Regions from separate parts of the Cupriavidus sp. 01L43 genome, predicted to be linked through region 1. Evidence: predicted binding sites of a transcription regulator. Region 1 holds the regulator's gene; each other region holds the start of a gene.
What was found. Region 1 encodes sigma-54, which starts transcription at its own class of promoters, with help from an activator protein. Its sites were predicted from a motif close to TGGCANGNAANCTGCTTT; they were not measured.
Positions count from the first base shown of each region.

Region 1 (10,717 bases):
CGAACTCGCCGTCGTTGCGGCGCACGAGCTGCACCACGAGCTTGAGCTTCATCTTCCGGCGCACGGCCGTCTCGCCGAAGATCGTCTTGATGTCGAGCAGGCCCAGGCCGCGCACTTCCAGCAGGTTCTGCAGCAGCGGCGGGCAGCGGCCCTCGATGAAGTCGGGTCCGAGTCGCACGAAATCCACCGCATCGTCGGCCACGAGACCGTGGCCGCGCGAGATCAGTTCCAGGCCCAGTTCGCTCTTGCCCAGGCCGGACTCGCCCATGATCAGCACGCCCATGCCGAGGATGTCGAGGAACACGCCGTGCATCGTCACGCGCGGGGCGGAGATGCGCGACAGGTAGAGCCGCAGGTGGTCGATCACAGCCGCCGACGACACCGGCGTGGTGAACAGCGGCGTGGACGAGCGCGTGCAGCGCAGCTCCAGGTCTGGCGGCGGCTCCATGCCGTCCGCCACGACGAGGAACGGCGGCTCGAGCAGGATCAGCTCGCCCATCTGGCGCTTGCGCGGCTCGTCGTCGAGGCGCTGGTAGTACAGGATTTCCGGCTTGCCGAGCACCTGGATCCGGTTCGGGTGGATCAGGTTCAAGTGGCCGACGAGGTCCGCCGCCGAGGTGGCTTCGCGGGCGAATTCCACGTCGAAGGCCCGGTCGGCCCCTTCCAGGCCAGCAACCCACGAGAGCTTGATATCGGCTGCGTTGTCGTCGAAGATCGACTGCGAGGTGACGCCGGTGAGTTCCATGCGCGTATGACTTTCGGGGGCGGACAGGCCGTTTCAGGCGGCCGTTGGGGCGGGAGTCAGGGGTGCCACTGCGTCAGCAGATCATGCACCGCTTCCGACGTGGGCAGTGTGGCGAGGCCCTCGCGCATCTCGCGGTCCGAGAGCAGTTGGGCGATTTCCGACAGGATTTCCAGATGTTGTTGCGTGGCCTGTTCCGGCACGAGCAGGAAGATCAACAGCGACACCGGCTTGCCGTCCGGCGATTCGAACGGAATGGGCTCGGCCAGGCGCATGAAGCCGGCCAGCGGCTGCTTGAGACCCTTGATGCGGCCATGCGGAATGGCCACGCCGGCACCCAGACCCGTGGAACCCAGCGATTCGCGCGCGAACAGGTTATCGGTCACGGTAGCACGCGCCACGCCATGGTTGTTCTCGAACAGGAGCCCGGCTTGCTCGAACACCCGCTTCTTGCTGGTGACGGTGACGTCGAGATGGATGTTGCCGGGTGGCAGCAATTTGGCCAAACGATTCATGGGCGATGCGCGAGAAGTCAGGTTAGCGGGCCGGGGCGCGAAGGCCGTCCCGCCGGATTCGGGGCGAAACTTTGGTACCGAGATCTTGTCTGGGACGCCCGCATTGGAGCGTCCGGCCATTATAGAGCAGGGCTCCACCGCGATTTTGCGATGCAGCGCCGGGGTCGCGGCGGTGCCACGACGTGCCGGCCGGCTTGCCCACCCGGGGTGTCCCGGGGCCGTCCTGTCGTTATTTGTATGGCGGAGCATACACCGAGGCGGGCGGCTTGCGAACACTTGTTCCCATTTTGACCGCTCCCGGGTGCCCCGGGTCGCCCTCCGGCGTGGCAATAAGGTAACGAAACATTCCAGGTGCCCGCACCGTCACTGCCATGGCGCGCGCCCATCAAAAAAGCCGCGCTGATTGCGCGGCTTGAGCTCTTCTTTTCAGTCCTCTGCAGGGTCGGCAACCGCTCTGTTTTCGGTTGCCTGCAGGTGTCTACTGCTGCGTCAGTTGCTGGGCGGCCATCTGGTACTTCACCGCCTCGCGATCGTGGCCCTGTACGCGGTCCTTGTAGCGGATGACCTGGCGGTCGAGCTTGTCGACCAGACAGTCGATCGCCGCATACAGATCTTCATGATGCGCTTCGACGAAGATGTCCTTCCCCTTCAGATGCAGATTGATTTCCGCGTACTGGCGCCGGTCCTTCTCCTTGTGGTTGTCCACCGATAGCAGCACGCTCACGCCGATGACCTGATCGAAATGCCTGACAATTCGCTCCAGTTTCGTTTCCACATACTCACGCAGCGGGGGCGTGATGTCGAGGTGGTGTCCACTGATCTTGAAGTTCATAGCGCTTCTCCTTCTGAAAGAGCCGCACCAGGCAGGCGGTTGCGGCTCGGCTACAAAGTCTTGCGGAGATTGACTGCGGGGATCTTGAGCGCTTCGCGGTATTTCGCCACCGTGCGGCGTGCGACCACGAAGCCTTGCTCACCCAGCAGTTCGGCGATCCGGCTGTCGGAAAGAGGATTCCTGGGGTCTTCGGCTCCTATCAGTTGCTTGATCAGCGCGCGGATTGCCGTGGAGGAGGCCGCGCCGCCAGTCTCCGTAGAGACGTGGCTCCCAAAGAAGTACTTCAACTCGAAAGTACCCATGGGCGTGGCCATGTACTTATTCGTGGTGACCCGGGAAATGGTCGACTCATGTAAACCGAGTGTATCGGCTATTTCCCGCAAAACCAAGGGGCGCATCGCGATTTCGCCATGCGTGAAAAAGTTCTTTTGACGTTCCACAATTGCCTGCGAAACACGCAGGATCGTATCGAATCGTTGCTGGATGTTCTTGATAAGCCACCGCGCCTCCTGAAGCTTCTGCTGCAGGCCTGCCGTCCCCGTTTCGCCCTTCGCGCCGCGCAGGATCTGCGCATACATGTCGTTGATGCGCAGCCGTGGCATGACATCCGGATTGAGCGCCGCGATCCACCCGCTGCCGCTCTTGCGCACGAACACGTCGGGCACCACGAAGTCGGCCTCGGGACGGTTGAACGCGTGCCCCGGATACGGCGCCAGCGAGCGAATCAGTTCGTGTGCCGCCTTCAGTGCTATTTCGTCCACCTGGAGCGCTTTCTTTAGCCGCGTGTAGTCCCGCACGGCCAGCAGTTCCAGATGATGATTGACGATGGTCAGCGCCAGCTCACGATGCGAGTGCTTCAGGCGACGCAATTGCAGGCTGAGGCACTCCGCGGCATTGCGCGCGCCCACGCCGGGCGGGTCGAAGCTCTGCAGCAGGGTCAGGATCGCGTGGACTTCGTCGATCTCGAATTCGAGTTCCTCGGGCAGTTCGGTGCAGATTTCCTCGAGCGAGGCGCTCAGGTAGCCGTCATCGTCGAGCGATTCGATCAGGAAGATGGCCAGGCCCTTGTCGCGCACCGAGATCTTCAGCGGGGCCAACTGCCCCATCAGGTGCTCGCGCAGCGTGGGTTCGGCATCGCGCAACTGCATCGGCGACTTTTCGTCCTCGTCGCCCTGGGGGCGGCGGGCGAAGTCGTCGAGGCTCCAGTCGCTGCCGTAGTCCTCGCTGCCGTTGTCGTTGTAGTTATCGTCCTCACCGCCGGACGCGCCGTCGGTGCGCGCATCGCCGTTGGGCTGCGGCTCGGAAGAGGCCGGCGCGGGGGCGCTCTGGAGGTTGACCGAGCCATCGGCGGCTACCCGCAGCGGGCTTTCGATCCAGTCGTTTTCGCGTTCGAGCAGGGGATTTTCGGTCAGCGCCTGTTCCACTTCCTGCTGGAGTTCAAGCGTCGAGAGCTGCAACAATCGAATCGACTGTTGCAGCTGCGGGGTCAATGCCAGATGTTGCGAGAGACGAAGCTGAAGCGACGGTTTCATGCGACCTATTCTATGCGCATCCTTCCGACTATGGAACGGAAATTGCTATCGCCTATCGCTCTGACTTCCTGATCGACCCCGGCTGTCGCCGTGGAGGCCGGGAGAAGCGCGGCCGCACGCGGCGGCCGATGGGTCACATGCGGAAGTTTTCGCCCAGGTACACGCGTCGCACGGACTCGTTGGCGATGATTTCCTCAGGCTGGCCGGCGGCCAGCACCGTGCCTTCGCTGATGATGTAGGCGTGGTCGCAGATGCCGAGCGTCTCGCGCACGTTGTGGTCGGTGATCAGCACGCCGATGTTGCGCGCCTTCAGGAAGCTCACGATGCGCTGGATTTCGCCCACGGCGATGGGGTCCACGCCGGCGAACGGCTCGTCCAGCAGGATGAAGCGCGGCGCGGAGGCCAGCGCCCGGGCAATTTCCACGCGGCGGCGCTCGCCGCCGGAGAGCGACAGCGCCGGGTTGTTGCGCAGATGGGCGATCTGCAGGTCATCCAGCAGCGAATCCAGGCGGCGTTCGATCTCGGCCTTCGGCAGCGGCTTGCCCTTCTCCAATTGCAACTCGAGCACGGCGCGGATGTTTTCCTCGACGTTGAGCTTGCGGAAGACCGAGGCCTCCTGCGGCAGGTAGGACAGGCCCATGCGGGCGCGCTCGTGGATCGGCAGGCCGCTGATGTGCTGGTCGTCCAGCACGATGTCGCCCTCATCCAGTGCCACCAGGCCCACGATCATGTAGAACGACGTGGTCTTGCCGGCGCCGTTCGGACCGAGCAGGCCGACCACCTCGCCGCTCTTCACGTCCAGCGAGACGTCCTTGACCACGGTGCGCGAACCGTAGCGCTTCTTCAGGTGGCGCACGACCAGCGTGCTGCTGTCGGTACGGGCGGCCGACGGGGCTGCGGAGGCGTTCGGGGCGAGCGTGGCGGAGTCGTTCATCAGGTCAATGCATGCGTGACGCGGCGGGCGCGTCCGGGGTTCAGGGCTTGCCGGGCGCGGGCGCCGGCTTCAGTTCCAGCGGCGGTGGCGGCGCGGCGGCGCCGCTGGCCGGGTCCGCGCGCGGCGAGAGCACGGCGCGCACGCGGCCGGACGGGTTGCCGGTGGAGGTGTTGTTGTCGCCGCCGGCAGCCGTGTAGTACTCGTTGCGGCTGTCGTAGGTGATCACGGCGCCGCGGATCTCGTCGACGGTCTTCGCGCCGGCGATGCGCGCCGCACGGGCGTGGCCGATCAGCTTCGACATTTCCTGCTTGCCGTCGTACTCGATGCGGTCGCCCCAGCCGTCGATGTATTCGTCCACGCCGTCGCGCTTCTGGCGGATATACGCCTGGCGGCCCGGATTGGCCGTGGCCACCGCGTACTGGTAGCCCTCGGGGTCGGTGCGGATCTGCGCGGCGTCCGACTTCAGCACCATCGTGCCCTTGGTCAGCACGACGTTGCCGGTCAACGTGTAGATCTGCTTCACGTCGTCATAGCTGGCGTTGTTGGCCTCCAGCACCAGCGGCTTGTCCTTGTCGGCACGCTCCGCCAGGGCCGGCTGGGCCAGGGTCGCGCCGAGCGCGGCGATTGCCACCGCCAGGGCGGGCACGATGCGGCGACAGGACAACGTCGTCAGGGATGGGGTCATGTTGGTCAGCTGAGAGAATGACGGGCGATCCGTTGCCGGCGCCTGGCGTGCTTGTTGTTGTGCTTACTGCGTGGTCCGGGCCTGCCCCGACGGCGGATTCATGACGATGGTGCCGCGTACGTTGCCGAGCAATTGTACTTCGCGCGTGACATTGTTGAAGACCAGTCCGTTGGCCGTCATCACCGACGGGCCGCGCGTGAGTTGTACCGCTTTATCGGTCTTGACGATGTCGTCATTGACCAGCAACTGGAAATATTGCGATGCAGCGGTCATGCGCGGGTCCTTCGACGGATCCACGCCGGGTTGCCGTACCAGGAAGGCATTGCCGTACAGGTCGATGACCGAGCCCTCCGAGTTCATCACGCCCCGGTCCGCGTTGACCGTGACCGGGGGGCGGTCCGGCTGGTAGGCGCGCATGGCCGGCGTGGTCACCTCGTAGGTCTGGTCGTCCTCGAAATGGATCATCTTCACGCCGGTGAAGCGCATCTTGGTGGCGCCGGTCGTGTCCAGTTCCGTGGCCGAGAAGCGGTCCATGTAGTAGTCCGCCTCATGGCGCTTGGCGCGGTTCTGGGCGGCCTCGTCCTCATGGGGCGAGTTGATCTGCACCAGCCAGAACGTGCTGCCGGCGACCATCGCCATCAGCAGCAGCGGCAGCAGCCGCATGACCAGACCGGAGATCCTGCCGAAGAAGTCGCGCATCGCCGGCCCCGCTCAGATGACCTTGGCGCGGGTCAGGTCATGGATGTGGAGCGCGCCCACGAGCTTGCCGTCGCCATCGACCACCAGCAGCTGGTTGATGCGGTTCGCTTCCATGATCTGCACGGCTTCCACGGCCAGCTGGTCCTGGTTCACCACGTGGGGGTTACGGTGCATGACCTCGCCGATGGGCACGGTGCGCCAGTCGCGCGGGGTTTCCAGCAGGCGGCGCAGGTCGCCGTCGGTGAACACGCCGATGGCGTGGCCGTCCGGGTCCACCACGGCCGTCATGGCCAGGCCCTTGCGGGTGATTTCCATCAGTGCCTGGGCCAGCGGGGTGTTTTCACGCACCTCGGGCACGCCGTTGCCGGTGCGCATGACGTCGCGCACGTGGGTCAGCAGCTTGCGGCCCAGCGCGCCGCCCGGGTGCGAACGGGCGAAGTCTTCCTCGCCAAAGCCGCGCGCGTCCAGCACGGCCACGGCCAGGGCGTCGCCCAGCGCCAGCGCCGCCGTGGTGCTGGCCGTCGGGGCCAGGTTCAGCGGGCAGGCCTCCTGGGCCACGGCGCCGTCCAGATGGGCATCGGACAGCTTGGCGAGGTTCGATTCCGGGTTCCCGGTGACCGAGATCAGCCCGGCGCCGATGCGCTTGACGATCGGGACGATCGACAGCAGCTCGGCCGTCTCGCCGGAATTGGAGAACGCAATCAGCACGTCGTCGCGGGTGATCATGCCCAGGTCGCCGTGGCTGGCCTCGGCCGGGTGCACGAAGAACGACGGCGTACCCGTGGAAGCCAGCGTGGCCGCCACTTTGCGGCCGATATGGCCGGACTTGCCGATGCCGGACACGACCACGCGTCCGGTGCAGCCCAGGATCATCTGGACCGCCTTGGTAAACGCGGGCGTCAGTCGGTCAGCCAGCGCGGAAACGGCGTCGGCTTCGATCTGGAGGGTATGGCGGGCGAGCTTAAGTGCTCGTTCCGCATCGAAATTGGCTATCATGGCGACGAAGTATACCAACGAATGCGATGGCGACCGGCCCGGCTTTTCTGCCATGGGGTCCGGGCGACCGCCGCTTGCCGTGTTTCCCCGGCGAGGCACCGATGCCGGGACGGCGCGCGTGCCCGGCCGGCTCGTTCCAGGTCAAGCCCCAAGTCTTCCCCGAAGCCCGCCGAATGCATTCTCCGCTGGAACTGACCCTCGTGCTGCTGGCCGCCGCCGTTCTTGGCGTGGTGGCCTTCCGCATGCTGCAACTGCCACCCATGCTGGGCTACCTGGCGGTGGGCATCCTGATCGGTCCCCACGCGCTCGCGCTGGCCAACGATTCCGCCCAGACCAAGTACCTGGCCGAATTCGGCGTGGTCTTCCTGATGTTCTCGATCGGGCTCGAGTTCAACCTGGGCAAGCTCCGCTCGATGAAACGGCTCGTATTCGGGCTGGGCGGCTCCCAGGTGGTGCTGACGATGCTGCTCGTGGTAGCGGCCGGATGGGCGCTCTCGGCCTGGATCGGGCTGACCTGGCAGGCCTCGGTGGCGCTGGGCGGGGCGCTGGCCATGTCCTCGACGGCCATCGTCTCCAAGATGCTTTCCGAGCGCATGGAGCTGGAGGCGGAGCACGGCCGCAACATCATCAGCGTGCTGCTGTTCCAGGATCTGGCCGTGGTGCCGCTGCTGATCGTCATCCCGGCGCTCTCGCGCGACCCCGGCGAGCTGGCGGCGGCGCTGGGGGTGGCCACGGTCAAGATCGTGGTGGCCCTCGGCCTGATCTTCTTCCTCGGCCAGCGGGTGATGAGCCGCTGGTTCCACGTGGTGGCGGCGCGGCGCTCGCAGGAACTGTTCATGCTGAACCTGCTGCTGGTCACGCTCGGCATGGCCGCGCTGACCGAGCGGCTGGGTTTGTCGATGGCGCTCGGCGCGTTCATGGCCGGCATGCTGATCTCGGAAACGCCCTACCGGCATCAGGTGGAGGAGGACATCAAGCCGTTCCGCGACGTGCTGCTGGGGCTGTTCTTCGTCACCATCGGCATGCTGTTGAACATCAATGTGGTGATCGACCACATCTGGCTGGTGCTGGGCCTGCTGTTCGTGCCGATCCTGTTCAAGCTGGTGCTGATCACGGTGCTGGCGCGGCTGTTCGGCTCCCGGCAGGGCGTGGCCATCCGTACCGGGCTGGGGCTGGCGCAGGCGGGGGAGTTCGGCTTCGTGCTGCTGAACCAGATCGATGGTATCGGGTTGGTCGATCCGGTGCTGATCCAGGTCATCCTGGCCTCGATGCTGCTGTCGATGCTGGCGGCGCCGTTCCTGATCCAGTACAGCGACACCATCGTGCTGCGCTTTGCCGCCAACGAATGGCTGATGCAGTCGCTGAACATGACCCGCATCGCCGCCCAGAGCCTGCAGACCGAGAAGCACGCGATCATCTGCGGATTTGGCCGCAGCGGGCAGAACCTGGCGCATATGCTCGAGCGCGAGGGCATCAACTACGTGGCGCTCGACCTCGACCCGGACCGCGTGCGCGAGGCCGCCGGGGCCGGTGACACCGTGGTCTATGGCGATGCCGGCCGCCGCGAGGCGCTGATCGCCGCCGGTATCCATCGCGCCGCCGCGCTGATTGTGACCTATGCCAACACGCCGTCGGCGCTGCGGGTGCTGCACCACGTGCAGGAGCTGGCGCCGGCGCTGCCCGTGATCGTGCGGACCGTGGACGATTCCGAGCTGGACACGCTCCAGAAGGCCGGCGCCACCGAGGTGGTGCCCGAGATCATCGAGGGCAGCCTGATGCTGGCCTCGCACGCGCTGGTGCTGCTGGGTGTGCCGATGCGCCGCGTGGTGCGCGGCGTGCAGCAGGCCCGTGACGCGCGCTACAGCCTGCTGCGCGGCTACTTCCACGGTCGGGACGACGAAGAGGACATGATCGAGCGCGACACCGTGCGGCTCCATTCGGTCTCGCTCGGCGCCGAGCACACGGCCGTGGGCCGCCGGCTGGGCGCGCTGGGGCTGGAGCGGATCGGGGTGGAGGTGACGGCGGTGCGCCGGCGCGGCATCCGCGCCTTCGATCCGCAGCCGGAGACCGTGCTGGAACCGGGCGATATCGTGGTGCTGCGCGGCACGCCGGAGGCACTGGAGTCCGCCGAGGAACGGCTGCTGCGGGATTGAGCGCCTCTATATATAGAGAGCGGCTCAGGAATTGAGGGAGGAGCCTTCGCCGCCCCAGGACGGCGGCAGGCCGTCCAGCACCGCGTGGGCGTCAAGTGATCGGATCGGCACGTGACTATCGGCTGGAATCCGCCCTTCGCCCTGCAGCATCAGGTAACGCAAACAGCACACACGCAGGAATGACGCGAAATTGGCCGACAGCGACACTTCGCCGCGATGCTCGGCCAGTTCGTCATGGAGCCGGGTCAGCAACTGGTTGACCGTCATCGCGTCGCGCTGCGCCAGTTCCTCCAGCACTTCCCAGAACAGGTTTTCCAGGCGGATGCTCGTGGCCACGCCGTGCAGCCGCAGCGAGCGGGACTGGGTCTGGTAGGAATCCGGATTGGCCCGGACGAAGATCTCGCACATCGGCATGCCTCCTGCGACAGCGGCGCCGGGGCGGGCGCCGCGTTCGGAAGGCTCTACTGTACGTCGACTGGATGACTACTGGGTGATCCGGGTCCCGAGCACGGTCAGGAACTGGGCCAGCCATGCCGGGTGGGCCGGCCACGCGGGCGCGGTGACGAGGTTGCCGTCGGTATGGGCCTGATCGACCGGAATATCGGCGTACTTGCCGCCCGCCAGCCGGACTTCCGGCGCACAGGCCGGGTAGGCGGAGCAGGTGCGGCCTTCGAGCACGCCGGCCGCGGCCAGCAACTGGGCGCCGTGGCAGACCGCCGCGATCGGCTTGTTCGCCGTGGCGAAGTGGCGCACGATCTCCAGCACGCGGTCGTTCAGGCGGAGGTATTCGGGGGCGCGGCCGCCCGGAATGACGATTGCGTCATACGCAGCCGGATCGACATCGGCAAACGTCGCGTTCAGCGTGAAATTGTGGCCGCGCTTCTCGGTGTAGGTCTGGTCGCCCTCGAAGTCGTGGATGGCCGTGGCGCAGTGGTCGCCGGCCTTCTTGTCCGGGCAGACGGCGTGGACCACGTGGCCCACCATCTGGAGTGCCTGGAAGGGCACCATCGTTTCGTAGTCTTCGGCGAAGTCGCCAACCAGCATCAGAATTTTCTTGGCCATTGCAGTCTCCTGTATGGTTACGGGTGTCCGGAGCCGGTCCAGACCGGCCGGGCCATTGTGCGGCGGCCCTGCGCGGGGCGGGTGGTAGCCCGTTACCGCAGGCGGCACGCGATTTCCATTTCGACGCAAATCCCCATGGCAGATTCCCTCATCCAGTCCCCCGACCTCGGCGACGTCACCGGTTACCTGCGTGACCGCATCCGCACCGTGCCGGACTGGCCCCAGCCCGGCGTGATGTTCCGCGACATCACCCCGCTGCTGCAGAACCCCAAGACCCTGCGCGTGCTGATCGACGTATTCGTGCACCGCTACATGGACCAGGAGCTGGACCTCGTGGCCGGCATCGACGCGCGCGGCTTCATCCTCGGCTCGATCATCGCGTACGAGCTGAACCTCGGCTTCGTGCCGATCCGCAAGAAGGGCAAGCTGCCGTTCCAGACCGTGGCCGAGGAGTACGAGCTCGAGTACGGCAGCGCCACCGTGGAGATCCACGCCGATGCCTGCAAGCCCGGTGATCGCGTGCTGCTGGTCGACGACCTGATCGCCACCGGCGGCACCATGATGGCC
Region 1 is NZ_JBFTSH010000003.1:9,073-19,789, reverse strand. It holds gene hprK (HPr(Ser) kinase/phosphatase) at 1-745, opposite strand, end outside; gene AC1DP9_RS06945 (PTS sugar transporter subunit IIA) at 802-1,257, opposite strand; gene hpf (ribosome hibernation-promoting factor, HPF/YfiA family) at 1,736-2,089, opposite strand; gene AC1DP9_RS06935 (RNA polymerase factor sigma-54) at 2,140-3,621, opposite strand; gene lptB (LPS export ABC transporter ATP-binding protein) at 3,755-4,555, opposite strand; gene lptA (lipopolysaccharide transport periplasmic protein LptA) at 4,596-5,240, opposite strand; gene lptC (LPS export ABC transporter periplasmic protein LptC) at 5,304-5,939, opposite strand; gene AC1DP9_RS06915 (KpsF/GutQ family sugar-phosphate isomerase) at 5,952-6,935, opposite strand; gene AC1DP9_RS06910 (monovalent cation:proton antiporter family protein) at 7,109-9,088, shown strand; gene AC1DP9_RS06905 (ribbon-helix-helix domain-containing protein) at 9,113-9,496, opposite strand; gene AC1DP9_RS06900 (DJ-1/PfpI family protein) at 9,572-10,150, opposite strand; gene AC1DP9_RS06895 (adenine phosphoribosyltransferase) at 10,286-10,717, shown strand, end outside.

Region 2 (10,388 bases), on a different contig from region 1:
ACCGGAAGCCGAAGCTGGCTGAGGCCCAGCCTCAGTTCGGCATGCCCTTGTTGTCCTGCTTTTCCTCGCGGAACTGCAGCTGGAGCTGGTGCAGCCGCGCATCGACCTCGGACAGCGAGTAGAAATCGCCATCATTGGCCTTGCGGGCGATCTGCAATTGCTCGATGGCCGCCTGGTAGGACCCGTCCATCGCGTACTTCTCGGCCAGCGCCTGATGCTGCTGCAGCCGCTTGCCCTGCGCCGCGTAGGCGCGCGCGAGCAGCTCCCACCATTCGGCACGCGCCTTTTCCTCGCGCGTGCGGGCGCGCAGGAAGGTCACGGCGTCGCCCAGCTTGCCGGCGGCGACCAGCGAATCGGCATACGTCAGCGCCACGGCATGAGAGAGCGGGAACGCGCGCATCGAGGCGTTGGCCTGCGTCAGCGCTTCCTGCGGACGGCCCTCGGCGCGCGCCAGCTCGATCGCCATGACGTCCAGCATCGGACTGCCCGAGGTGGCGGACGGAATCGTGCCGTAGAGCCGGCGCGCCTCGGCCAGCGCCCGTTCGGCATCCGCGTAGCGGCCCAGCCGCTGGTTGGCGAAGGCGATGCCGTAGTAGATCGCCGGCTGCCGCACCGGCGAGGCGTTCGCCACTTGCGACTGGAACGTCTCCAGCACGTTGCGCTGGTCGTTGGGGGTGGTGGCCTGAATCACGCGCGCCCGCGCCCGGGCGAACTCGTACTCGGGCGTGTTGCCAACCTTGCGGGCGGTCACGTGGCGCACGCGGTCCTGCATGTCGGCGATCCGCTCGGAGGTCAGCGGGTGGGTGCGCACATAGGCCGGGATCGAGTTGTCCGAGATGCCGGTCACGCGCTGGAGCCGCGAGAAGAAATCGGGCATGCCCTGCGGGTCGAAGCCGGCAGCGGTCATGATCTGGAAGCCGACGCGGTCAGCCTCGCGCTCGGCCCCGCGCGAGAAGGACAGCTGGTTGGCCACGGCCGCGCCCTGCCCGCCCATCGCCAGCGCCGCCGCTGCATCGCCGCTCTTGGTGGCCGCCAGCCCGGCCAGCACCATCGACGCCAGCGCGATCCACATCGACTCATCCTGCTTGGTGATGCCGCGCGCGATATGGCGCTGCATCACGTGGCCGATTTCATGGCCGAGCACGGAGGCAAGTTCCGATTCGGTCTCGGACTGGACCAGCAGCCCGGTATGCACGCCGATATAGCCGCCCGGCAGCGCGAAGGCGTTGATCGAGCGGTCCCGCACGCCAAACAGTTCGAAGCCGGTGGCGAAGGTGCCCGCGCCATTCGAACCGGCCACGTTCTGGCGGCGCGCGGCCTGCACCAGCCGGTAGCCGAGCGCGTTCAGGTAATCGTTGAGCAGCGCGTCCGAGACGTAGTCGGTATCGCGGCGGATATCCCGCATGATCCGGTCGCCCAGCCGCCGCTCCATGTCCGGCGACAGCGATGCCGTGGACGGGTCGCCGAGGTCCGGGAGCTGCAGGCTGCCGCCCTCCACCACCGGGTTGTTGGTCCGCAATCCGAATTCGGATTTCTGACCCGCCCTGACACTGCGGTTGAGATTGTCGTAGACCTGATCGCTGGCGTCGGGCACCAGCTCCGTAGTGGGCGCCGGCTGCTGCGAGGACGGCGCCAGCCGCGCGGCGGGCACGGTCAAGCCCTGCGGCCAGGCCGGCGCGGCCATGGTCAGCACGAGGGCGGCGGCCACGGCACGGGCAAGTGACGCGCGCATGGCGGGGGCGGCCAAAGCAGCGGGAGCGGTGTCGGCGGCGCGCGCCGGAGCGGGCAGGCGGCGGCGCCAGGAGGTCTTGGGCATATTGCTATGATAGCGGCCTCCGCCGCGCGTTCCCAATCCGGCAGACCCCTTGCCCCGCGTTGTTTCTCCGGATTGCGACGGGCGCTATTTCATCCCTCGAATTCTGACGCCATGAGCCAACTCACCCACTTCGACGCCGCCGGACAAGCCCATATGGTCGATGTCGGCAACAAGGCCAGCACCCATCGCGTGGCGGTGGCCACCGGCACCATCACCATGCAGCCGGATACCTTCGCGCTGGTGCGCGACGGCACCGCCAAGAAGGGCGACGTGCTCGGCATCGCCCGGGTGGCCGCGATCATGGCGACCAAGCGCACCTCCGACCTGATCCCCCTCTGCCATCCCATCGGCCTGACCAAGGTGGCGGTCGATTTCGCGCTGGACGAACCGAGTTCCACGATCGCCTGCGTGGTACGCACCGAAACCCACGGCCAGACCGGGGTGGAGATGGAGGCGCTGACCGGCGTGCAGGTGGCCCTGCTGACCATCTATGACATGTGCAAGGCGGTGGACCGGGGGATGGTGATGGGCAACGTGAAGCTGCTGGAAAAGCATGGCGGGAAGTCGGGGGATTGGGTGGCGGGCTGATTTGTCGCCCCGTGTCTCCCGTTGTCCCCCGTTGTCCCGCCCGTAATAAAGGTAACGCCGCATTTCCAAGCCCCCCGCGCCGGCGCCACTTCCGGAAAATTGGTATTGAATTACCAGCAAGGCCCGGCGCCGCCCGTCCACGGATCGGGCGGGTCGAGCGTTGAGGGTTAGGTAACAGGCCGCAACGCCGGAAACGCCGCTTTCGGGATGTCGCCGGCACGCATGCAGCACATTGGGTAGGGGTACACATCATGAACGGGCGCAAGCTTTGCCAGATCGCCCTGGCTTTCGCGGCGGTGGCCTCGGCCGCTGTCAGCACGTCGGCCATGGCCGGCGGCCACTACCACGGGGGGCGCGCGCGCGTCGGCGTGGGCGTCTACGTGGGACCGGGCTGGGGAGGATGGGGACCCGGCTGGGGTCCAGGCTGGGGGCCCGGTTGGGGACCCTATGCCTATGGCCCCTACTACGGGCCCGGCTACTATCCGCCCGCCGTCGTCGCGGTGCCGGCGCCGAATCCGCCGCAGTACATCGAACAGGGCGCGGATGGCAATCCAGTGCCCGCGCCATCGGCCAGCGGCGCGCCGAATGACTCGCCCAACGCCTGGTGGTACCACTGCGATTCGCCCGAGGGCTTCTACCCGTACGTCCGCGAGTGTCCCACCGGCTGGCAGCGGGTGCCGCCGACGCCGTCTTCGTCCACCACGCCGCAGGGCCATGTTCCGGGAGCGACGTCATGAATCCGCGCATCCTTCCCCTGTTGCTGGCGGGCACGCTGGGCCTTGGCGCCTGCGCGGTCATGCCGTCCGGCCCGAGCGTGATGGCGCTGCCGGGCACCGGCAAGACCTTCGACCAATTCCGGGGCGATGACTACAACTGCCGCCAGTTCGCATTCGGCCAGGTGGGCGGCGTAAGCGCCCAGCAGGCATCGAACACGGCGGCCGTGGGCAGCGCGGCCATCGGCACGGCGCTCGGCGCGGCGGCCGGGGCGGCATTCGACGGTGGTTCGGGCGCGGCTATCGGGGCCGGCGTGGGCCTGCTCACCGGCGCCGCCGTGGGGGCCGGGAACTCGTATAACGCGGGATATGGGTCGCAACGGCAGTACGACGCCGCCTACGTCCAGTGCATGTACGCCAGCGGCAACCGTGTGCCGGTCTACGGGCAGATGGTGTCCACGCCGCGCGCCACCAGCTACGCGGCGCCACCGTCGAACTACCAGCCCTACTATCCTCCGCCCCCGCCGCCCGGTTACGTGCGCTGACGGCTTCGGCCCTGGCTGGGTTTCGGCTCAGCCGTGGCCCTGCCGGGCGCGTACGCGCACCCAGGCGCAGAAGTCGCGCGGACGGTGCGCGTCGTCCATTTCCTCGCAAGCCTTGTCCAGCGTGTTGAACTGTGCGGCTTCGTCGCCCTGATAGTAATAGCGCAGGCGATCCATCCACAGCCGCGCGCGCTCTGGCTGGCCGGTCAGCGCCAGTAGCCACGCGGTGCGGCCGATCAGGTTCGGGGTGGGCAGCAGGTGCAGCGCGTCGAGGTGCCCGGGTAGCAATTCGGCGGCATTCTGGGCCGTGATGACGGTCCGCTCGATGGCCTCCGACGCGGCGTGCTGGCGGAACCAGTGACGCGGCATCGGCAGGCCGTCGCGCCGTTCATCGCTCGCATACTCGCGCGCTTCCACGCGGCGGTAGTCCTGCCAGAGCGTGGTCAGGACGATGGCCGAGACCGTGACGAAGGCGATGCCGATGACCATCGGCACCGGCTTGGGGACTCGCCATTTGCCGAAGCCGGACGGCTCCAGCCATCCCAGCAGGAAGCAGAACGGCAGGAAGAAGTAGAGGTAATGGAGCGGGTATTCGAGCATCGAATGCGCGCCGACCATCGCCAGCCAGAGCAGGATCACCACGGTCTGCGGCCGCTCCGCCGACGCCGCGAGCCAGAGGCGACTACGCACCACACGCCCCAGCCACGCCAGCAGCAGCACCCCCACGCCCGCCGTCCCCGTCAAACCCGTCTTCGCCAGCAGATCGAGCACGGCGTTGTGGGCGTGCAGGGACATCTCGGCCGTCACGCGCAGTTGCGACATCTGCTGGAACTGCGCCCAGCCGAACTCCCCGTAACCCACGCCGAGCAGCGGATGCGATCGGAACATGGCGATGGCATGCGCCCACAGCGCGCCGCGTGCCGAGACCTGATCGCCGGCCTTCAGTTGCGCGACGGTATCGAACAATCGCCAATCGAATGCCTGCCCGGCGCTCTTGATGACCGGTTGCAGGACCACGATGCCGACGATCAACAGCACGGCAGCGAGCACCAAACCGGGCGGGCGCGCCATCGGATTCGGCCCGCGCCGGGCGCCGCGCACCATGGCGGCGGCGATCAGGGCGTAGATGGCGGCCAGCCCAACGTGGACAAGACCGGTGCGCGAGCCGGTCAGCGCGATGCCCGACTCGAGCAGCAGCACGGCGGCCAGCCACGCCGCAAACCCGAGCCGCGCCCGCCGTGCCAGCCAGATCGCGGCAACGAGGCCAAAGCCGTGGATCGTCGCCTGATGGTTGGGCTGGTTCAGGTTGCCCCACAGCCGGCGGTTGGTGTCGTAGAAATATTCCGAAACAAGGCCGAACATCTGGTCTTCCATATGGAAGACCTGGATCCACTGGGCCAACGTGCCGAGCAGCCCGGCGACGAGGAAGGTAATGGCGAGGGCATCGACAATCTCGGCCCGTTCCTCGGTGGAAAACCCCTGCCCGAGACGCCACGCGGCGACCATCATGGCCGCGCCGAGGGCGAGGACGATCTGGGTGGTGAAGCGGCTGCCGGTGATGTCGGGCATGCCGGCGGCGGACTGGATGATTGTCGTCAGGATCAGCCAGAGCGGCAGCAGGACGATCCAAGGGACTTGGGGGGTGTCCGCCGAGCGCCGAAAGGCCAGCAGGCAGACCAACGCAACACCGAGCACCCCGGCCATCCATTCGCCGTAGAAGGTGGCGAGCGGAAGCGTGTGCTTCGAAACCAGCAGCGGGAGGGTAAAGGCGGCGATGATCGCCGACCCCGGAAGCAAAGCCCTGGATGGCGGCATGCGGGCGCGAGGGGAAGGAAAGGCGCCATGATAGCTTGGCGGCTTACGGAAGCAGGAAAAGAAAAAGCGCCCGAAGGCGCTTTTTCAGACATCAGCATCAGGCGAGGGAAAGGCTCGCTGTTTGCTTGAGACTTAAGGGGCAGCCGGAGCCGTACAGCCCGCGGGCATATAGCTGGCGCTCCAACCGGCACCAGCGCCGGCGATCGTGCAAGTCCAAGCGCCAGTAGCGGCACGGTTCCAGCTAATTACAGTGCCAGAAATGGAAGTCGAAGCGGAAGCGCCCAGAGTACCCGTCAGCGTATTGGCGACTGCAGTCAGGTCAGCGGTCGGCAGTCCATCGGCGGCGGCCAGCAGGCTCGACTTGGTAGAGCCGAGGTTGCACTCGCCCACGCCCGTGCCTTGGGTCGTGCGGCCTTCCGTAATGCAGACCTCTGCTGCGGTCCGCAGTGCCGAGATTTCACCCACCACACGCGAAACCTGCGACTTCGCGACATAGTTCTGATACTGCGGAATAGCAATCGCAGCCAGGATACCGATGATCGCAACCACGATCATCAGTTCGATCAGCGTGAAACCCTTCTGAGCTTGGCGGCCCAGTTTTTTGATTTGTTGTACCCGTTGCATAAGGATTGACCCCTCGATGAGATTTTCGTTACAGAAAGAAACATCTGCTTGCATGTGATGCATTACCCCTAAAGCAGGGAGCGTGCCAGGCTAGCAAATGCCGATAATCTCATGCGGGAGTGACAAAATTTGGCTGATCTACGATTCCAAGGGACGGCAAATCAACAAAATTTGTCACATTTTGTGTCTGCGGGACTGCCAAAGTTTTGCACTTTGAGGCGGGCGGGAGGGACTACGCCTCTGGGGTGTACCCCCACCGGTACCGACATGCCTTTGGACGCACATTTTCGCGCGCGTTCGAGTAACAGTCCCACGAAGCCGCGCCTCCGCCAGCGTAGCCTTCAGACGGTTTGCCGGTTCCACTCAACTCCAACTCCACGAACTTGCCCCTGAGCAGCGGCGATGCATCCTCCCGGAAGTACGCCCGGAGAAAGCACCCGCCGCCGTCTGAAACCTGGCCCATGGACTGGGCCACCACGCGCTCCACGTACTTTCCGTTAATGGTTTCAGCCGRCGGCAAGGCGGCATCGTTCTCCCCGGTGTTGTCCGGACATTGTGAGGAAAGCACATATGCCTCCAGCACCGAGACCTTCAATCCGCCCAGCAAGTACAGCCCCTCGGCGAACTGGGCGCGCGCCACAAAGGCGCGGTACTGCGGCATGGCGAGGCTGGCCAGGATGCCGATGATCGCCACAACGATCATCAGCTCGATCAGCGAAAACCCCGCCTGCCGTGCATGGCGCTTGCGGCGGTCCATGGCGCACCGCCTCAGGCCGAGGTGGAACTCGATCCCCTCACGCTGCAGGACTTCGGCATCAGCTTGTGGTCCACGTTGGAGAAGCAATCCCAGGTGAACGAGCCCTCGGAGCCCTTCAGTTCCAACTCCACATGCTTGCCGGCCAGCGCCTGCGAGACGTCACTCCGGAACCGGGCCGTGATCACGCAACCGCCGGAGTCGCCCACCACGCCATTGGCCTTGGTTTCCACCGATGCCACATACCGGCCATTGATGGTCGAACTCAGCGGCAGGCCGGAGTTATTGGCCGTCTTGTTGTCCGGGCACGACCCGGAGCTGACGTAGGCCTCCACCAGCGACGTCTTCAGGCCCGATGCCAGCGTCAGCGCCTCGGCGAACTGGGCCCGCGCCACGTAGTCGCGGTACTGCGGAATGGCAAGGCTGGCCAGAATGCCGATGATCGCCACAACGATCATCAGTTCGATCAGCGTGAAGCCGGCGCGCATGGTCCGGCGCACAAGACGGCCAGACCGCCGTGGATAAGTGTTGGTGTGTTGCATAGGACCCCCTTTCTGGTTGTCGTCATCGACGCGATGACTGGGGTCGTATGCTGTGGCGGGCTGCGCGCCATGAATTTGATCGCGCGCAAGCCGCCGGACGTTGATTCACTCTGATGGAAATGCACCATAAATGGCGCATTTCGGCCCGATTTTTTCGATGCTGACCGAGGATGGGAGCGCTCCCACCCCCGATCAGCCGCCGTCATCAGATCAGGCCGGCGCCGCAGCCGCCGCCACGTGGCTGCACGCCTTGGGCAGGTACTTCCGTTCAGCGCCCGATTCGCACTGCCACGCCACGGCACCCTGGTCCGCGCCGGTCATGCGCAGCGTCAAGGACTTGCCGACCAGCCCCTTGGCGATGCCGGCGTCCTTGAAGTTGGCGACGATGGTGCAGCCGCCCGCTGCCGTGGGCGTGCCGCCCGTGACCACGCTCTTGATGTACGTCCCGACAATGCTGGTCGCCAGCGGGATCCCATCCGCCGCCCCGCTGGCGTTGCTGGGGCAGGTGCCGCCGTACGAGAACGTTTCGATCACCGCCGGCTTTTGCCCCGACGCCAGGCTCAGTCCCTCGGCGAACTGCGAGCGCGCCACGTAGTCCTGATACTGTGGAATGGCGACCCCGGCGAGGATGCCGATGATCGCCACCACGATCATCAGTTCGATCAGCGTGAAGCCGCGATGGCGGCGTGCGGAAGGCTTGCGTTGCATATTGACCCTTTTCATGGTGATGGTTGATGTCCGTGCCGCGCGGCATTGCGCACCGGCACGGCACCCATGATCGGGAGGTCAGCCCCCTATTCCGATTGATCTCCGACAATTCCCACAGGCTTGTGGGAATTGCTTGGAAATCCACAGGAATTCGTGGCGCGGGCGCCCACAGCGCCCTGTTGTAGCGGCGCCACCAAAGAAAAACGGGCGGCCAGATCGGCCGCCCGTTTCAGGCAATACGAGACTACGAGTCAGGGGGTCAGGCCACCTGCGCGCTCCGGCGCTTGAGCAGCTTGCCCACCAGCACCACCAGCACGGCCCCGACCAAGCCAAACACCAGATGGGCGTGCGGCACATGCACCTGGAACCACTCTGCATCCACGGGGTCGCTCACCAGCATCTCGCCGGCCAGGTAGCCCAGCAGCGCGGCGCCCAGCACGATGATGAGCGGGAAGCGCTCCATCACCTTCAGCAGGATGGTGCTGCCGAACACAATCAGCGGAATCGACAGGCCCAGGCCCAGCACCAGCAGCATCAGCTGGCTGCCTTCGGGGCCCTTCTGTGCGGCGGCGGCCACGGCCACCACGTTGTCCAGCGACATCACCAGGTCGGCAATCAGGATGGTGCGGATGGCTTGCCAGATGTTGTCCTTGGCGTCGTGGCCTTCCTCGCCGTCATCACCGGTCAGCAGTTGCACGCCGATGTAGACCAGCAGGATGGCGCCGACGATCTTCAGGTACGGCAGCGTCAGCAGCTTCACGGCGGCCACGGTCAGCACCACGCGCATGATGATGGCGGCGGCGCTGCCCCAGAAAATGGCTTTCTTTTGCTGGGCCGGCGGCAGATTGCGCGAGGCGAGCGCGATCACCACGGCGTTGTCGCCGGACAGCACGATATTGGTCAGGATGATGGATCCCAGCGCAATCCAAAATGCGCTGCTCGACAGCAATTCCACGGCAAGACTCCTCGAATTTCTAGGTTTATTCCACGTTCGCCAACCGCCCGGCAGGCGGCGCCACTGCGAACTTTTGGATGTCTGAACTTACAGACATGGAGATGTATCGCACGAACCTTACGATTCGGTTTCAACCTTCCGGCAGGCGGCTCGGGAAATACCCTAGGTCAGCGTCTCGCCAGAATGACATTGCCCCCGGGCGAGCGGGGGCAATGCGATGCAATCACCACACGTCAGGCGCCCGAATCGGCACGCCATGGCGCGGGAAGTGACGCATGATTTACAGCATCGCCTTCAGCAGGCGGGCCATCTCCGACGGGTTCTTGGTCACCGTGATACCGCAGGCTTCCATGATTTCCAGCTTGGCCTGGGCGGTGTCCGCACCACCCGAGATCAGCGCGCCGGCGTGGCCCATGCGCTTGCCCGGGGGCGCCGTCACACCGGCGATGAAGCCAACCACCGGCTTCTTCATGTTGTCCTTGATCCAGTGCGCGGCGTTGGCCTCGTCCGGGCCGCCGATCTCACCGATCATGACCACGGCGTCCGTGTCGGGATCGTCGTTGAACATCTTCATCACGTCGATGTGCTTCAGGCCGTTGATGGGGTCGCCACCAATGCCCACGGCCGACGACTGGCCCAGGCCCAGCGCGGTCAGCTGGCCCACGGCTTCGTACGTCAGCGTGCCCGAGCGCGACACCACGCCGATGCGGCCCTTGCGGTGGATGTGACCCGGCATGATGCCGATCTTGATCTCGTCCGGCGTGATCAGGCCCGGGCAGTTCGGACCCAGCAGCAAGGTCTTCTTGTTCTGCTTACGCATCTTGTCCTTGACTTCCATCATGTCGCGGACGGGAATGCCTTCGGTGATGCAGACCACGAGGTCCAGATCGGCGTCAACGGCTTCCCAGATGGCGGCGGCAGCGCCGGCGGGCGGCACGTAGATCACCGACACGGTCGCGCCGGTCGCCTGCTTGGCGTCCTTCACGCTCGCGTAGATGGGAATGCCCTCGAAGTCCTCACCGGCCTTCTTCGGGTTCACGCCCGCCACATAGGCGTTCTTGCCGTTCGCGTAGTCGCGGCAGCCACGGGTGTGGAACTGGCCGGTCTTGCCGGTAATCCCCTGGGTGATGACCTTGGTATCTTTGTTAATCAGAATCGACATGCTGTAATCCTTTGCTTGGCGTCGCGCGGCGCGGGCAGGGCCTGCGCACCGCGCGCTTGCATTTGTTGGCGTATCGGCTTCGGCTTACTTGCCAGCGGCAGCGGCCACAACCTTCTGGGCGGCTTCTTCCATCGTGTCCGCCGAGATGATCGGCAGGCCCGACTCGGCC
Region 2 is NZ_JBFTSH010000008.1:93,258-103,645, forward strand. It holds gene AC1DP9_RS15355 (DUF2946 family protein) at 1-22, shown strand, start outside; gene AC1DP9_RS15360 (beta-barrel assembly-enhancing protease) at 32-1,816, opposite strand; gene moaC (cyclic pyranopterin monophosphate synthase MoaC) at 1,928-2,404, shown strand; gene AC1DP9_RS15370 (hypothetical protein) at 2,656-3,141, shown strand; gene AC1DP9_RS15375 (hypothetical protein) at 3,138-3,662, shown strand; gene AC1DP9_RS15380 (PglL family O-oligosaccharyltransferase) at 3,690-5,474, opposite strand; gene AC1DP9_RS15385 (pilin) at 5,607-6,098, opposite strand; gene AC1DP9_RS15390 (pilin) at 6,331-6,855, opposite strand; gene AC1DP9_RS15395 (pilin) at 6,867-7,394, opposite strand; gene AC1DP9_RS15400 (pilin) at 7,605-8,102, opposite strand; gene AC1DP9_RS15405 (TerC family protein) at 8,362-9,057, opposite strand; gene sucD (succinate--CoA ligase subunit alpha) at 9,338-10,219, opposite strand; gene sucC (ADP-forming succinate--CoA ligase subunit beta) at 10,304-10,388, opposite strand, start outside.
Region 2: a site for sigma-54 is predicted at 6,169-6,186, ahead of AC1DP9_RS15385 (pilin). Genes of this name have one in related genera too.

Region 3 (10,717 bases), on a different contig from region 1:
TGCCGGCGCAAATCAGCGAGAAGGTTCTCAATCATCGCCGCCCCAATCGCGATGACTTCAAGACGTGGCACAAGCTGCTGGCCGGCAAGGGCTGGTCGGCCCCGCACTGGCCGGTAGAGTTCGGCGGCACGGGCTGGAATGCTACGCAGCGCCATATCTGGGACGAGGAAAATGCCCGCGTCGGCGCGCCCGGCGTGCTGCCGTTCGGCGTGGCGATGGTCGCGCCCGTGATCATCAAGTACGGCAATGCCGAGCAGAAGTCCTACTACCTGCCGCGTATTCTCGATTGCACCGACTGGTGGTGCCAAGGCTACTCCGAGCCAGGTTCAGGTTCGGACCTCGCATCGCTGAAGACGCGCGCCGAACTGACCTCGGACGGCAAGCACTACATCGTCAACGGCCAGAAGACCTGGACCACGCTCGGCCAGCACGCCGACATGATCTTCTGCCTGGTCCGCACGGATCCCGAAGCCAAGAAGCAGGAGGGCATCTCGTTCCTGCTGATCGACATGAAGACGCCCGGCATCACCGTGCGCCCGATCATCATGCTCGACGAAGAGCATGAGGTGAACGAGGTCTTCTTCGACAACGTAAAGGTACCTGTCGAGAACCGCGTGGGCGAGGAAAACCGCGGCTGGACCTACGCCAAGTACCTGCTCGGCCATGAGCGCACCGGCATTGCCCGCGTGGGCAACTCCAAGCGCGAACTGGGCTTCCTGAAGCGGGTGGCGCGCCAGCAGCAAAAGAACGGCAAGCCGCTGCTGGAAGATCCGGTGTTCGGCGCCAAGGTAGCTGCGCTCGAAATCGAACTGATGGCGCTGGAGTTGACCGTGCTGCGCGTGGTGTCCAGCGAGGCGGCAGGGAAGGGTCCCGGCCCTGAGGCATCGATGCTCAAGATCAAGGGCACCGAGATCCAGCAGATGCTGACCGAACTGATGGTGGAAGCCGTCGGCCCGTACGCACAGCCGTTCGATACGGCCTACCTCGAGTGCGAGCAGCCGCACGCGGTGACCGGTTTCGACGACGCCGCGCCGCTGGCCGCGTACTACTTCAACTATCGCAAGACCTCCATCTACGGTGGGTCCAACGAAATTCAGAAGAACATCATCAGCCAGATGATTCTGGGGCTGTGAGGAGACACGCAACATGAACTTCAATCTCAGCGACGAACAGAAGCAGCTGGCCGACGCCGTCCGCCGCTTCATCGACAAGAGCTACGACTTCGAGTCGCGCAAGAAAAACATCAAGGCCGAGGCTGGTTACGGCGAGGGCACCTGGGGCGCGCTGGTCGAACTGGGCCTGACCGCGCTGCCGGTGCCGGAAGCGCAGGGCGGCTTCTCGGGCACGGCCGTCGACATGATGGTGGTGCAGCAGGAACTGGGCCGCGGCCTGGTGGTGGAGCCGTACTTCGTCACCGTGGTGGCTGCGCATGCGCTGAAGCTGGCTGGCGGCCAGGACGCCCTGCTTGAGCAGGTAGCCGGTGGCGAGGTCAAGCTGGCCACGGCGTTCAACGAGCCGCAGTCGCGCTACACGCTGAATGATGTGCGCGTGACGGCCAAGGGCGGCAAGCTCAACGGCCGCAAGGTGGTGGTGATCCACGGTGCGCAGGCCGACAAGCTCGTGGTGTCCGCCCGCACCAGCGGCGCCGATGCCGACACGAACGGCATCTCGCTGTTCCTGGTCGATACGAAGGGCGCCGGCGTGACCGTGACCGACTACCGCACCATCGACAACCTGCGCGCTGCCGACGTGGCCTTCCAGGACGCCCCGGCCACGCTGCTGGGTGCCGAAGGGCAGGGCTGGGACGTGCTCGAATCTACCGCCGACTACGGCGCGGTGCTGCTCTGCGCCGAAGCCGTGGGCGTGATCGACACGCTTAACGCCGCCACGCTCGAGTACGCCAAGACGCGCCAGCAGTTCGGCATGCCGATCGCCCGCTTCCAGGCGCTCCAGCACCGCATGGTCGAGATGTTCATCCATGCCGAGCAGGCCCGTTCGATCACGCTGCTGGCTGCGGCCCGCTTCGAGGAGTCGAATCCCGAGGCGCGCCGCCGCTACGTGTCCGCCGCCAAGGCGCGCGTGGGGCAGGCCGCTCGCACGGTTGGCCAGGAAGCGGTGCAGATCCACGGTGGCATGGGCGTGACGGACGAATTGCCGGCCGCGCACATGTTCAAGCGCCTGACGCTGATCAACACCACGTTTGGCGATGTGGACCATCACCTGGGTCGCTTCGCCAGCCAGCCGGGTTTCCAGGCAGCCGCCTGAGGCCCACGCAGTACAGAAACCGCGCCCGTTGTCCCCGGCGCGGTTTTTTGCTTCTGGTTACGCCATCTACGGAGCGAACATGTCAAAGATGTATTTCGAGGATTACCAGGTCGGCGGCGAGCACCCGCTGGGCAGCTACACGGTCACCGAGGCGGAGATCGTGGCATTTGCCAGCCAGTACGACCCGCAGCCGTTCCATATCGACAAGGACGCGGCCGCCAAGAGCATCTACGGCGGGCTGATCTCGAGCGGTTGGATGACCTGCGCGATCATGATGAAGCTGCTGGTGAAGTCCATGGGCGACCGGAGCAGCAGCATGGGCTCGCCGGGCGTGGACGAGATCCGCTGGATCAAGCCCGTCTATGCCGGCGATACGCTGACGGCCGTGCTGAAGGTGCTGGAGACGCGGCCGTCCTCGTCCAAGCCGGACCGCGGCGTGGTGCTGACCCAGTGGCAGGCCACCAACCAGCATGGCGAGCTGGTTTGCACGGTCAAGGGCATGGGCATGTACGGCCGGCGGCCGGCATAATACGAACCCCGAATCGAGACGACGCAAGAGAGGAGACACCATGCGCACCATCGCATCGCTGGAAGAGCTGGAGGGCCTGCAAGGCCAGGAAGTGGCCGTCAGCGACTGGACCGAGATTACGCAGCAGCAGGTCAACCTGTTTGCCGAAGCCACTGGCGACCATCAGTGGATCCACGTCGACGTGGAGCGCGCCAAGCGCGAGTCCCCGTTCGGCGCCCCGGTCGCCCATGGCTTCCTGACGCTGTCGCTGCTGCCGCAGTTCATGCAGAACGCCATCCATATGGAAGGCGTCAAGATGGGCGTCAACTACGGCCTGAACCGGGTGCGATTCACTTCGCCGGTGCCGGTGGGCAGCCGCCTGCGCGCCCGCGTGAAGCTGCTCAAGGTCGAGCGGCTCGACCCGACGCCCAACGGCCTGATCGGCGCCCAGTCCACCTGGGAGGTGACGGTGGAGCGGGAGGGCAGCGATCGCCCGGTCTGCGTGGCAGAATCGATTAGCCGACGCTACTCCTGAGCGCCAGCCAGTTCCGATCTGAATCGGAAAACGACGAGGGCCGCTAGAACGCGGCCCTCGTCGTTTGTCCAGCGGAATCGTCGAAAAACGATCCATCACGACATGACTGTTTCCTGCGCGCGACACTTTCGGGCGGCCGATGTCATTGTCCGATTTTCCGAACAGTGTTTCCGCACCCCGTGGGTTTACCCCTAATGTTGCGTTGCGGTACAGTCGCGCCCACGATGCTTTATGTTATGCGATATCCGCTCGAAGACCGTGCCCGCTGCGCTGGCGGGGTGGTCGAAACCGGTGGAAATCGCGTGAGTGTCGTGACACAACGCTCGTCCCGGCGGCAGTCTCGAGCCGGGATCGATCGCAGTTCAGGCAGTCGGTTACCTCAGCGCACGCACCGCCCCCTCCGGCATCCCGCGCACGCAGTCGTCAGTTGCTGTCCAGCCGCGTTCATGGCGTTGCCCGGCCGCATGGTCCGCAGGCGCTTGCATCGCCAGTCCCGCAACGCCAGCTTTGGACACGTCCTCCGGTTTTTCCCAGCCCAGCCAGCCAGTTGCCCCGTGCAGCGGATGGCGGTGCCGCGCCTGCATGTCGGGAGCGGCCCAACCAGACCGTCGTGACATGAAAAAACCCATAATGCCGCGCTGGACGCGGTTCCTGCCTAGCCTTGGCTTGCTGTTGCTGGCCGGCTGCAACATGACGCTGCTCGACCCGAAGGGTCAGGTCGGTGTCGACATCAAGGGCATCATCCTGATCGCCACCTGGCTCATGCTGCTGGTGGTGGTGCCGGTGATCGTCCTGACGCTGGTCTTCGCCTGGAAGTACCGCGCCACGAACACGGCTGCCCGGTACGAGCCGGACTGGTCGCACTCGACCAAGATCGAAGTGGTGGTCTGGCTGATCCCCTGCATCATCATCGCGGTGCTGGGCTATATCACCTGGAAGTCGTCGCACGACCTGGACCCCTACAAGCCGCTGGAATCGAACGTCAAGCCGATCACGGTGGAAGCGGTCGCGCTGAACTGGAAATGGCTGTTCATCTATCCGGAACTGAAGATCGCCACGGTCAACCAGCTGGCGCTGCCGGTGGGTACCCCGGTGAACTTCAAGATCACCTCGGATTCGATCATGAATTCGTTCTTCATTCCCCAGCTGGGCAGCCAGGTGTATGCCATGGCCGGGATGGAGACCAAGCTGCACCTCATCGCCAACGAAGCCGGCACGTATGACGGCATGTCCGCCAACTACAGCGGCGGCGGCTTCTCGGGCATGAAATTCAAGGCCATTGCGATGTCGAACTTCGACTTCGACGCGTGGGTGGCCCAGGTGCGCGCTTCTGACCGCCAACTCGCTGCCGCGGACTACAAGGTCCTGGCCAAGCCGAGCGAAGCGGAACCGGTTGCCCTCTACGGCAAGGTCGAAGACGGCCTGTACACCGGCATCCTGCATCAGTACATGGGCGCCGACGGCCGCGCCATGGCCCGCGAGGGCTTCGATGGCGGCCCGGTCTGCACGTCGCGTAACACGCTCGGCGAAGAGCGGGTGTCCATGACCACGCCGGCCAAGCCGGCGCTGGGCGCGCAATCCTAGGAGCAATGATGTTTGGCAAATTGAGTTTGTCGGCGATTCCGTTTCATGAGCCGATCATCATGATCACACTGAGCTGCGTGGCCCTGGGCGGGCTGGCGCTGCTCGGTGGGATTACGTACTTCAAGAAGTGGAACTACCTGTGGAGCGAGTGGATTACGTCCGTCGACCACAAGAAGATCGGCGTGATGTACTCGCTGGTGGCGCTGATCATGCTGCTGCGCGGCTTTGCCGACGCGGTCATGATGCGTACCCAGCTGGCGCTGGCCACCAACGGCGACCCCGGCATCCTGCCCCCTGAGCACTACGACCAGATCTTCACCGCCCACGGCGTGATCATGATCTTCTTCGTGGCCATGCCGCTGATGACGGGCCTGATGAACCTCGTGGTGCCGCTGCAGATCGGCGCGCGCGACGTGGCGTTCCCGTTCCTGAACACGCTGAGCTTCTGGCTGTTCGTGGCCGGCGCGATGCTGGTCAACGTGTCCCTGGGGGTTGGTGAATTCGCACGTACCGGCTGGCTGGCGTATCCGCCGCTGTCGGGCATCGACTACAGCCCTGGCGTAGGGGTGGATTACTACCTCTGGTCCTTGCAGATATCAGGCTTGGGCACGCTGCTGACCGGCGTGAACTTCCTCGTGACCATCCTCAAGATGCGCGCCCCGGGCATGACCCTGATGCGCATGCCGGTGTTCACCTGGACCGTGCTGTGCACCAACGTGCTGATCGTGGCCGCCTTCCCGGTGCTGACGGTGTCGCTGGCGCTGCTGGGCCTGGACCGCTACTTCGGCATGCACTTCTTCACGAACGACGGTGGCGGCAACGCCATGATGTACGTGAACCTGATCTGGATCTGGGGCCACCCCGAGGTGTACATCCTGATCCTGCCGGCGTTCGGCATCTTCTCGGAAATCATCTCGACGTTCTCGGGCAAGAAGCTGTTCGGCTACAAGGGCATGGTCTACGCGACGGCCGCGATCATGGTGCTGTCGTTCCTGGTCTGGCTGCACCACTTCTTCACGATGGGCTCCGGCGCTAACGTGAATGCCTTCTTCGGCATCACCACGATGATCATCTCCATCCCGACCGGGGTGAAGATCTTCAACTGGCTGTTCACGATGTACCGTGGCCGCGTGCAGCTGACGTCGCCGGTGCTGTGGACGCTGGGCTTCATGGTCACCTTCGTGATCGGTGGCATGACCGGCGTGCTGATGGCCGTGCCGGCCGCCGACTTCGTGCTGCATAACAGCCTGTTCCTGATTGCCCACTTCCACAACGTGATCATCGGTGGCGTGCTGTTCGGCTACCTGGCCGGCGTGACCTACTGGTGGCCGAAGGCGTTCGGCTTCAAGCTGGACGAGCGTCTGGGCAAGTGCGCGTTCTGGTGCTGGCTGGTTGGCTTCTACTTCGCGTTCATGCCGCTGTACGTGCTGGGCCTGATGGGCATGACCCGCCGCCTGAACCATACCGACAACCCGGCCTGGACCCCGTTCCTGTACGCGGCCGTGATCGGCGTGGTGTTCATCGCCATGGGTATCGGCTTCCAGGTGCTGCAGATCGTCGTGTCGATCCGCAACCGCAAGGCGCTGGCGGACGTCACGGGCGATCCGTGGGGTGGCCGTACGCTGGAGTGGGCCACGTCGTCGCCGCCCGCGTTCTACAACTTCGCGCACACCCCGGTGGTGCGTGACCTGGACGCGTTTGCCGACATGAAGGCCCGCGGCGAGACCATCCGCACGGACGGCTACGAGCAGATCCACATGCCGAAGAACACCGCTGCAGGCTTCTACATGGGTGCCTTCAGCCTCGCGCTGGGCTTCGCGCTGACCTGGCATATCTGGTGGCTTGCCGCCGTGGGCCTGGTTGGCATGGTGGTGGCGTTCATCCGCCGCGCCAACGACGACCATATCGATTACTACGTGCCGGCCAAGCAGGTCGAGCAGATCGAAACGCTGCACCAGCAGCGCATCGCTACGCAGGGCTGATCATCATGTCGACTGAAGTTCTAGACCGTTTTGGGGCGCAAGCCCCCGCCCACGGCCACGCGCACGATGCCGCGCATGACCACGACCACGCCCATCACGACACCAGCGAGAACACCATCTTTGGTTTCTGGCTGTATCTGATGAGCGACTGCATCTTGTTCGCGTGCCTGTTCGCCGCCTACGCCGTGCTGCGCGGCGAAGTGGCGGGCGGCCCGTCGGGCAAGGAGCTGTTCGAGCTCAACTTCGTGCTGGTCGAGACGTTCATCCTGCTGTTCTCGTCGATCACGTACGGCTTCGCGATGATCTCGCTGCAGAACCGCAGCAAGGGTCGCGTGCTGATCTGGCTGGGCGTGACGTTCCTGCTGGGCGCCGCGTTCATGTCGATGGAAATCTATGAGTTCCATCACCTGATCCACGAAGGCGCCGGCCCGGGCCGCAGCGCGTTCCTGTCGTCGTTCTTCACGCTCGTGGGCACCCACGGCCTGCACGTGGCCAGCGGCATGGTCTGGATGCTCGTGCTGATGTGGCAGCTGAACAAGAAGGGCATGACCCCGACGATGGAAAAGCGCCTGAACTGCCTGAGCCTGTTTTGGCACTTCTTGGACATCGTCTGGATCGGTGTCTTCACCGTCGTCTACCTGATGGGAGCACTGTAATGGCACAACAACATGCAACGGCGGCCCACGGCGAGTCGCACGGCCACAGCAGCGTCAAGTCGTATGTGATCGGCTTCGTGCTGGCCGTGATCCTGACGGTGATCCCGTTCAAGATCGTGATGGACGGCACGATGGACCGCGGCACCATCCTCTGGATCATCCTCGGCATGGCCGTGGTCCAGATCGTGGTCCACCTGAAGTACTTCCTCCACATGGATGGCTCCAAGGGCCAGCGCTGGAACGTCATGGCGTTCCTGTTCACGCTGCTGATCCTGTTCATCGTGCTGGCCGGTTCGCTCTGGATCATGCACAACATGAATGCCAACATGATGCCGATGATGAAGTAAGCATCGTCAGGCATGGAGCGAAGACGGGGCCCTCGGGCCCCGTTTTTTATTGTCGGCGGTGCGCGATGCACTGCCGCCGGCCCGGATCCTGCACTGATTTGCGGCTATGCACGATGCCGGTGCGGGAGTTGGCGCGCCCCCGCCGGCCCCGGTGACCCGATTGGCACCGGATTGGTGCGACGGGATCACCCGCCGTGACGTTTTCTCCCACCTTTGATCGTTCCCGGCCCGGCAGTCCATGGCACGCTAGTTGCAGAAGGATCACCCGGGGTGCGTAGAGTCCCTGACCACATACGACAAACTGGGAGCTGCAATGAAACGACGTGACATGCTGAAGCTGTCGGCGGTAGCCGCCGCGGCAATGATCGGTACCAGCCCGCTGCTGGCGCAGTCGAAGGATCCGATCAAGGTCGGCATCCTGCATTCGCTGTCGGGCACGATGGCCATCTCCGAGACCTCGCTCAAGGACGTGGCGCTGATGACCATCGACGAGATCAACAAGAGCGGCGGCGTGCTGGGCCGCAAGCTCGAGCCGGTGGTGGTGGACCCCGCCTCCAACTGGCCGCTGTTCGCCGAGAAGGCGCGCCAACTGGTCACGCAGGACAAGGTCGCCGTCACGTTTGGCTGCTGGACCTCGGTATCGCGCAAGTCCGTGCTCCCGGTCTACGAGGAACTGAACTCGCTGCTGTTCTACCCGGTGCAGTACGAGGGCGAGGAAATGTCGAAGAACGTGTTCTACACCGGCGCCGCGCCTAACCAGCAGGCCATCCCGGCTGTGGAATACCTGATGAGCAAGGAAGGCGGCGGCGCCAAGCGCTTCTTCCTGCTCGGCACCGACTACGTGTACCCGCGTACGACCAACAAGATCCTGCGCGCGTTCCTGAAGAGCAAGGGCGTTGCCGACAAGGACATCGAGGAGGTCTACACCCCGTTTGGCCATAGCGACTACCAGACTATCGTCGCCAACATCAAGAAGTTCTCGCAGGGCGGCAAGACGGCCGTGATCTCGACGATCAACGGCGACTCCAACGTGCCGTTCTACAAGGAACTGGGCAACGCCGGCCTGAAGGCCAAGGACGTGCCGGTGGTGGCCTTCTCCGTGGGCGAGGAAGAACTGCGTGGCATCGACACCAAGCCGCTGGTCGGCCACCTGGCCGCCTGGAACTACTTCATGTCGGTGAAGAACCCCGAGAACGACGCGTTCAAGAAGCAATGGGCGGCATGGGTCAAGGCCAACAACCTGCCCGGCGGCGACAAGCGCGTGACCAACGACCCGATGGAAGCCACCTACGTCGGCATCCATATGTGGGCGCAGGCGGTCAAGAAGGCCGGCACCACCGACGCGGACAAGGTGCGCCAGGCCATGTATGGCCAGACCTTCAAGTCGCCGGACGGCTTCACGCTGACCATGGGCGAGAACCACCACCTGTACAAGCCGGTGATGATCGGCGAAGTGAAGGGCGACGGCCAGTTCTCCGTGGTGTGGAAGACGGCGAAGCCGGTGCGCGCGCAGCCGTGGAGCCCGTTCATCGCGGGTAACGAAGGCAAGCCGGACAAGGTTGTCGCCGGCCGCTGATCTCCAGCGTACCCATGGTGTTTTGCCCCTCTCCCTTGGGAGAGGGGAGCCCTCCCTCGGTCGTTCCACGCATAAAAGACGCGAACCATCGCGCCATATCAGACGCCAGCCAGCCCTATGCACCGATCTCCATTCCCGTCCGCCTTGCCGTGGCTGCGCGCCATGCTGGCTGCGCTGTTGCTGGCCGCCGCGCCGCTGTGGGCGGCACCGCTCACGCAGGCTGATCTCAAGCCGCTGGTCGAAGACGACTTCGACGCGAAGACCGCCGCGCTCGCCGCGCTGACCCAGGCGCCGCCCGAGCAGGCCGGCCCGATCCTGCGCGCGCTCCAGGACGATGCACTCCAATATGCGCCATCGGTGGGCATGGTGCGCCAGGATGGCGACAAGACCGTCGATGCCATCACTGGCAAGCCGGTGACCGTGAAGGCCGATGAACTCGAGTCCCTCACGCTGAACAACAGCCTGCGGGCCATCGTCGATAGCGCCGCGAGCAGCCTCCTGCTGCAGTCGCCGGACATCGCGGTGCGTACGCAGGCCATCAACACCTTGTCCGATCAACCCGAGAGCGCCTCGCGCGAAGTCGTGGAAGCGGCCCGCAAGGCCGAGGCCGATGCCGGCCTGCGCGCCCGGCTCGACGTGATCTGGGCCAACACCGTACTGGCGCAGGGCACCGACGCCACGCGCGACGCGCGGCTGGAAGCCATCCGCATCCTCGGCCAGGACAGCAATCCGCAGATCCGCCAGAAGCTGACGCCGCTGGTGGAGCGCGATGAAGCGGGCAAGTTCAAGGAGCCCGACGCCGACGTGCGCGCCGCCGCCCAGCAGGCCATCGACAAGATGCGTGGCGAGCAAGGCCGCGCCGAGCTGCTCGGCAACCTGTTCGCCGGCCTGAGCCTTGGTAGCGTGCTGCTGCTGGCCGCGCTGGGCCTGGCCATCACCTACGGGCTGATCGGCGTCATCAACATGGCGCACGGCGAGTTCCTGATGATCGGCGCCTACGCCACCTACGTGGTGCAGACGCTGTTCCGCGCCTATGCGCCGAATGCGTTCGATTGGTACCTGCTGGCGGCGCTGCCGGCGTCGTTCCTGGCAGCGGGTGTCGTCGGCTTCGCCATCGAGCGGATCGTGCTGCGCCACCTGTACGGCCGCCCGCTCGAGACGCTGCTGGCCACCTTCGGTATCAGCCTGCTGCTGATGCAGGCCGTGCGCACCCTCTTCGGCGCCCAGAACGTGGAGGTAGCAAACCCCAACTGGATGAGCGGCG
Region 3 is NZ_JBFTSH010000002.1:597,959-608,675, reverse strand. It holds gene AC1DP9_RS05925 (acyl-CoA dehydrogenase family protein) at 1-1,133, shown strand, start outside; gene AC1DP9_RS05920 (acyl-CoA dehydrogenase family protein) at 1,147-2,265, shown strand; gene AC1DP9_RS05915 (MaoC family dehydratase) at 2,345-2,794, shown strand; gene AC1DP9_RS05910 (MaoC family dehydratase) at 2,835-3,308, shown strand; gene cyoA (ubiquinol oxidase subunit II) at 3,924-4,892, shown strand; gene cyoB (cytochrome o ubiquinol oxidase subunit I) at 4,901-6,874, shown strand; gene cyoC (cytochrome o ubiquinol oxidase subunit III) at 6,880-7,530, shown strand; gene cyoD (cytochrome o ubiquinol oxidase subunit IV) at 7,530-7,877, shown strand; gene urtA (urea ABC transporter substrate-binding protein) at 8,191-9,453, shown strand; gene urtB (urea ABC transporter permease subunit UrtB) at 9,571-10,717, shown strand, end outside.
Region 3: a site for sigma-54 is predicted at 8,117-8,134, ahead of urtA (urea ABC transporter substrate-binding protein). Genes of this name have one in related genera too.